Catalinimonas alkaloidigena: one gene and its partner. Each later gene encodes a partner of the first gene's protein in a complex. Links are inferred from orthologs where the notes say so. Each region holds a gene or a part of one and is shown on either strand. Other genes may lie near its edges.

The links.
Region 2: the proteins of hslV (region 1) and hslU are in contact, whole or in part, in a solved structure (PDB 1G4A), measured with the Escherichia coli proteins. The link is inferred for Catalinimonas alkaloidigena from one-to-one orthologs.

What each region holds. Positions count from the first base shown.
Region 1 is NZ_JAQFIL010000001.1:2,387,039-2,390,631, forward strand. Bases 291-3,263 are described here. They hold hslV (ATP-dependent protease subunit HslV), read left to right. Parts: upstream 291-1,493; coding sequence 1,494-2,033; downstream 2,034-3,263. Other genes in these bases: OKW21_RS09785 (pyruvate dehydrogenase complex dihydrolipoamide acetyltransferase), read left to right, coding at 291-1,429; OKW21_RS09795 (hypothetical protein), read right to left, coding at 2,132-2,845; OKW21_RS09800 (NUDIX hydrolase), read left to right, coding at 3,025-3,263. In the rest of the region: more of OKW21_RS09785, read left to right, coding at 1-290; more of OKW21_RS09800, read left to right, coding at 3,264-3,593. UniProt on the Escherichia coli protein: Protease subunit of a proteasome-like degradation complex believed to be a general protein degrading machinery. The complex has been shown to be involved in the specific degradation of heat shock induced transcription factors such as RpoH and SulA.
Region 2 is NZ_JAQFIL010000001.1:1,340,582-1,343,863, forward strand. Bases 1-2,973 are described here. They hold hslU (ATP-dependent protease ATPase subunit HslU), read left to right. Parts: upstream 1-768; coding sequence 769-2,178; downstream 2,179-2,973. Other genes in these bases: porQ (type IX secretion system protein PorQ), read left to right, coding at 1-755; OKW21_RS05690 (SDR family NAD(P)-dependent oxidoreductase), read left to right, coding at 2,309-2,973. Also shown: more of OKW21_RS05690, read left to right, coding at 2,974-3,040; uxuA (mannonate dehydratase), read right to left, coding at 3,041-3,282. UniProt on the Escherichia coli protein: ATPase subunit of a proteasome-like degradation complex; this subunit has chaperone activity. The binding of ATP and its subsequent hydrolysis by HslU are essential for unfolding of protein substrates subsequently hydrolyzed by HslV.

The DNA.
Region 1 (3,593 bases):
CTTATTAAAACAAATTGAAAGTGGGAGTTCAACAGCGCCTGATAAAGAAGAGGAGACTGATCAAGCTGATGTAAGCGAAGAGGGAGAAGATGAAGAGGTGGACACTTCTGATGTCAATGCTACAGTAGTCACCATGCCCAAGATGAGTGATACGATGACAGAAGGAGTAATTGCTTCCTGGCTCAAAAAAGTTGGCGATAAAGTAGAGTCAGGAGATATTCTGGCTGAAGTAGAAACGGATAAAGCCACTATGGAACTGGAGTCTTATGAAGATGGGATTTTACTCTATGTAGGCGTTGAAGAAGGAGGAGCAGTTGAGATTGATGGTGTGATCGCTGTAATAGGAGAAGAAGGCGCGGATTATGAAAAGCTCCTAAAGGCAAATAAATCTAAGAAAAAAGGGGGTGAAGAGCCAAAAGAAGAAAAGAGTAGTTCTTCCAATGGTCAGGATAAGGCTGAGGAAAAAGATGCACCTGCTTATACCCCAACTCATGCTGAAGAATCCAGCTTACCTTCATCATCAGATGGTGGTAGAGTAAAGGCTTCACCTTTAGCCAAGAAAATGGCTGAAGACAAAGGGTATGACATCTCCAAAATACCAGGAACGGGTGAGAACGGTAGAGTTGTCAAAAAAGATATTGAAAGCTATAAGCCTTCTAAGTCACAGCCTGTAGCTCAACCCGATGCTGCTCAAAAAGATACTGCGAAGCAAGCTGCTCCTGTGAAGCTTCCTGAAGTGGTAGGAGAAGAACGTTACGAAGAAGTCAATGTATCTCAGATGCGTAAAACCATCGCGCGTAGATTGGCCGAAAGTAAGTTTACTGCGCCTCATTTTTACCTTACCATGGAAATTGACATGGAAAAGGCAATTGCTGCGCGGAAGAGTATGAATGAAATTGCACAGGTAAAGATTTCTTTCAATGACATAGTGGTGAAAGCAGTGGCTGCGGCTCTGCGTCAACATCCTAAAGTAAATGTGTCATGGCGCGGAGATAAGATGCGTTTTAACCAACATATCAATATAGGAATAGCGGTAGCAGTTGAGGAAGGGCTACTGGTACCGGTAGTTCGCTTTGCCGATAATAAAACGATCTCTCATATCTCGGCTGAGGTGAAAGATCTAGCCAATAAAGCGAAAAACAAGCAGCTCCAACCTAAAGATTGGGAAGGTAGTACTTTCACGATTTCTAATCTGGGTATGTTTGGCATTGAGGAGTTTACCGCAATCGTCAATCCACCGGATGCTTGTATCCTGGCAGTAGGGGGTATCAAAGAAACACCAGTAGTGAAAAACGGACAGATCGTTCCCGGTAATGTTATGAAAGTAACACTTTCGTGTGATCACCGCGCCGTAGACGGAGCTTTGGGTGCAGCATTTTTACAAACTTTTAAAGCTTATATGGAAGATCCGATCAGGATTCTAGTATAATTAGAAATTGCTAAAAAGGCTTTGCAAATTTTTGCTGAGCCTTTTTCTTAAATTATTTTTTATGATGCCAAAAGTAAAATCAACTACAGTATTAGCAGTCATTCATAATGGCAAAGTTGCTATAGGAGCAGATGGTCAGGCTACAATGGGAAACACGGTTGCCAAAGGCAATGTGAAGAAAATCAGGAAATTGCAGGAAGGTAAAATCATTACCGGCTTTGCTGGTTCTACTGCCGATGCGTTCACACTTATTGGAAGATTTGACGAGAAACTTGGTGCCTACAGTGGAAATATGAAAAGAGCCGCGATAGAACTGGCTAAAGATTGGCGGACGGATCGTTACCTTAGGCGTTTGGAGGCCATGATGATTGTTTGTGACCAGGATGAGATTTTGGTGATTTCTGGTAATGGTGATGTTTTGGAGCCAGACAATGGGATTGCCGCGATTGGTTCGGGAAGCATGTATGCTCAGTCCGCTGCCATGGCTATGAAAAAACACGCGCCACAGCTATCCGCTAAAGAAATTGTTACCGATGCTTTGCATATCGCAGCTGATATATGCATATACACCAATCATAATCTGGTGATAGAGGAAGTAGAGTAATTATCTATATTCACTAAGTATACTGAACTGCTGATCTTTAATACGATCAGCAGTTTTTTTATTAAAAAACTATTCGGCTACCACAATAATAAATTCGCCTATTCTACTTGTCGAAATAAAAATGACAAATTGATTTCCCCAATTTCATTTTTTAGGTATTTAAAAAAAGCATACAAAAAAATTATTACACCCAGCATCTCCAAGGTTTCTTCTACTATATATTCCAGCGGGTAATAGACACTTACGCCAACCATCGTAGATCCTATACTTTCCATCACCATTCCTCCTCCTACAAATACAATGGATGCAATGACAAGCAACTTTTTGTATAAAGCAGGGAGGTGCAGTAGAAAAGGTAAATAAAAGTATGCAAGAATCAGCAGTAGTATTGAAAAAGGTAACACCCAGATGAAGCCACCAATGGTATCTTCCACACCAAGAAATATAGAGGTATACCTTCCTACTCTTTCATGTATGCTTGCTAACTCATCAGCTCCTAAGAAGAAAAAAACAAAAGATATAAAAAACCAGTGTTTGTAAAATCTGCTTCCTCTGTCTTTAGCCAGGCTGATCAATAATACTACACAGCCGGTAAACATCAGATTAATACCTGAAAATAATGAAGGAAAATTATTTTCCTCGTTTAAATCTATGAAAGTAATGATCTTAGGCTGTATTCCTTCATACAATAGAAATTGCTGAAGCAGATTTAGTAATAGAAGCGCTGCCACAATAATCAATTCAATCTTTATAATGCTGGCTGGATTGATGTTAAGCGAAACTGTTTTGTTGTGTTTCGTAGTTAAAGACATGGACGGTATAAATTATGACATTCAAAAAAATAAGGTGCGTATTTCACAATAAGCACGATTAAAAAATACATTTTACTAAATATTTAAAAAATAAGCATTAACAAGAAGTTTTATGGCTGTTTTTTTAATGAAATCGGGATATGAATATTGATTCAATAAGCAAACTTTTAACTGATAAATTGACTCAAAGTTTACCTGGTTGGGAAGCTCAGATCAGGATGTCAACCCAGATGCATAAAAATGCCAGGCTTAAACCTCCTAAATATAGTAAGCAGGCGGCAGTACTTATGCTGCTCTTTTATCATGATGATCAATTATGGATGCCGTTAATTCAGCGGCCAATATATGATGGAGTGCATAGCGGACAGATGGCATTGCCAGGAGGTAAGTATGAAGCCCAGGATAAAGACCTGTTAACTACTGCATTGCGTGAAACACATGAAGAAATTGGCGTAAAAGTAGAACGCGATTATGTCATTGGACAACTTTCAGAGTTATACATTCCCCCAAGTAATATTACTGTTTCACCCTTTTTAGCCATAATCCCTGATAAACCATCATATATACCTGATCCTCTTGAAGTAGCAAACATCACGGAAGTAGGCCTCAAAGCCCTGCAATCACCCGAGAACTATTCAGAAAAAGAGGTCAAAATTCATAACGGGCAAATATTAAAGGCCCCTTCCTATCAGATTGCAGGAAAAACAATCTGGGGCGCTACTGCAATGATGTTAAGTGAATTGTTATT
Region 2 (3,282 bases), 1.0 Mb from region 1 along the record:
ATGCAACACTTTCCTATAATCATAGAATAGGTGAGCAGGGCGCATGGGGACTGGGCATACAATACCTGAAATATGGAGAGTTTGATAGCTATGATATAACAGGATTACCAACAGGAACTTATCATGCACAGGAGTATGCTATTTATTTTAACCGTAGCCATCAATCAGGTCCTTTTCGCTTCGGAATCAACGCCAAGTTTATGACTTCTAACTTTGGGGCTTATGGGGCCTCAGCCCTTCTATTTGACGCTGGCGGAATGTTTATACATCCGAATTATGATTTTGTGATCGGCCTCGCTATCAATAATCTGGGGCTTTTGCTTAATGACTACACTTCAATGAGGCAAAGCAGAATGCCCACCGATCTTAAAATCAGCCTGGCTATCAAGCCGGAACACATGCCTTTCCGGTTTTATCTGACCGGCTTTCACCTGATCAATCATTATGGTGCCTACTACAGTCAGGATAACAATGAAAAGCCGGGATACGTTAACAAAATATTAAGACATTTGAGCTTTGGTGGTGAGCTTTTGCTAAGTAAAAGCTTTCATGTACAGGTGGGTTATAACCATCTTAAAAGAAATACGCTACAATTAGAACAATTAACCGGCGGAGCAGGATTATCATTTGGATTTGCGCTTCGCCTGCGTTTTATACAGCTTGAATACGCACGAGCTTTTTACCATGTTGGGGGAGGGTTTAATCACTTTACTTTAAACATGAATCTTAATAGACTAAATTTTAAACGAAACTAGTATATACATATCCATGATAGAAGCAAATTTGACTCCGAGACAGATTGTCGCTGAACTTGACAAATATATTATCGGTCAGCAGGATGCTAAAAAAAATGTGGCGATCGCCCTGCGTAACCGTTGGCGCAGAATGAATGTGAAGGATGAAATGCAGAAGGAGATTGTCCCTAACAACATCCTGATGATTGGTACTACAGGAGTAGGTAAAACAGAGATCGCCCGCCGCCTGGCCAAAATCGCAGACGCTCCGTTCACAAAGGTGGAAGCCTCTAAGTTTACTGAAGTGGGCTATGTAGGTCGTGATGTGGAAAGCATGGTGCGTGACCTGGTGGAGCAATCCGTGAATCTGGTAAAATCCCGAAAAAAAGAAGATGTACAGGAAAAAGCAGCTGAAGCAGTAGAAGAAATTATACTGGATGCGCTTATCCCACCTGTAAAAGGAAATACGCCTAAGTCTACTGCAGCTCGTATTGGTTTTGAGAAAGAAGAAAACGAAGAGAACCTGAGCGATGCTGAATTAAACCACAGGACCCGTGAGCGTTTCCGGGAAAAAATTAAAAACGGAGATATTGACGATCGTAAGATAGAAATCAATGTGAAGCAAAGTTCCTCTCCCGGTGTAGGCATGATCGGCGGCGGCATGATGGATGAATCTTCCATGATGAACCTGCAGGAGATGCTCAGTGGTATGATGCCTAAAAAGAACAAAAAAAGAAAAGTTACCATAGGCGAAGCCAAAAAATTGTTGCTGGAAGAAGAAGCTTCTAAACTGATAGATATGGATGAAGTGAAGGAAGAAGCAATACACAAGGCTGAGAATACCGGTATTATTTTCGTGGATGAGATAGATAAGATCGCTGCCGGAGGTGGCGACCGTAAAGGCAGTGGTGGTGCTGACGTGAGTAGAGAAGGTGTGCAGCGAGACTTACTACCTATCGTAGAAGGTAGTGCGGTCAATACTAAATATGGTATTGTGCATACTGACCATATTTTGTTTATTGCTGCGGGCGCTTTTCATGTGGCCAAGCCTTCGGATCTGATTCCTGAGCTCCAGGGGCGTTTTCCCATTCGTGTTGAGCTAAGTGATCTGACTAGAGAAGATTTTGCCCAGATTCTTCGTGAACCTAAAAACGCGCTTACCAAGCAGTACGAAGCACTGTTCACTGCGGAGAATGTGGAACTTAAGTTTCAGGAAGACGCGCTGGATGAGATCGCTAACATTGCTTTTCAGATCAACTCTGAGATAGAAAATATTGGCGCCAGAAGGCTGCATACCGTGATGAGCCGTCTGCTCAACGATTTTCTCTTTGATGTGCCGGACAAGATTGAGCCTAATTCCAAGCTTATGGTCAATAAAGATATGGTAAGAGAAAGGCTGGAAAACCTGGTGCAAAACAAAGACCTGAGTCAATATATTTTATAAAGTAGACATTGGAGAGTGGTTGGTCAGGCTTTGAAAATTAGCAGCTAAATAATTTACCGCTGCCTGATCAACCACTGTTCATCAATCATTACCCAATTCTTACTCCCAAACAATCTAATCCCCGATTTCCATGCAACACTACTTCATCACTGGCACCAGCCGAGGCATAGGTAAGTCTTTAACGGAGAGAATTCTGCAGCAGCCCAACACTCAGGTACACGGTTTTTCTCGTCATCAGGAGGTTGAGCATGAGCGCTACCATCATCGGAAAGCTGATCTTGCGGGTATGGATTGGCTATTGAAGAATATTGATGGTTTTTTCCCCAACTTACCTTCAGCAGAGCGTATTGTGCTGATTAACAATGCCGGTATGCTGGGAGAAGTCAAATATGTGGGTGAACTGGAAAATCAGCAGTTTGTTGATCTTTTTAACCTCAATATTACCGCCCCGGCTATGCTTATGAATCAATTTATCAAAACCTACCGCAATCAGCCGGGCAAAAAATTAATTATCAATGTAAGCTCAGGAGCAGGTAAATATCCGGTAGATGGCTGGTCGGGCTATTGTGCTTCCAAAGCTGCGCTGGACATGCTGTCGCAGGTGACAAAAGCTGAACTTACCAAAAGGAACTTGAGTAAGGGCTTTAAAGTATATGCTCTGGCTCCAGGAGTCGTGGACACCGCCATGCAGGGCGAAATCCGTGAAGTCTCACAGGATAATTTCAGCAATATTGAAAAGTTTATCAATTACAAAAAAGAAGGCACCCTGGATGATGCCTCTTTTACTGCTGAAAAATTTATGGAGTTGATCAACAATACTGAACGCTTTGAAGAAGTGTTGCAGGACGTAAGACAATACTAACTATTGCTGCAGCGTATAACTGATCCCCATTTCAAGTCCTCTCAACTCTGCCAATCCCCTCAAGCGACCAATAGCAGTATAGCCAGGATTGGTTTTCTTATGTTGGTCATCCAGCATTTTATGTCCGTGATCGGGGCGCATGGGTATCTGATAATCTAATCTGCCATTTGCCTGGCGTTTACGAATCTCTTTCACTACTGCTTTCACTACCTGGTACATATTGGCACTGCCTTCCAGATGAT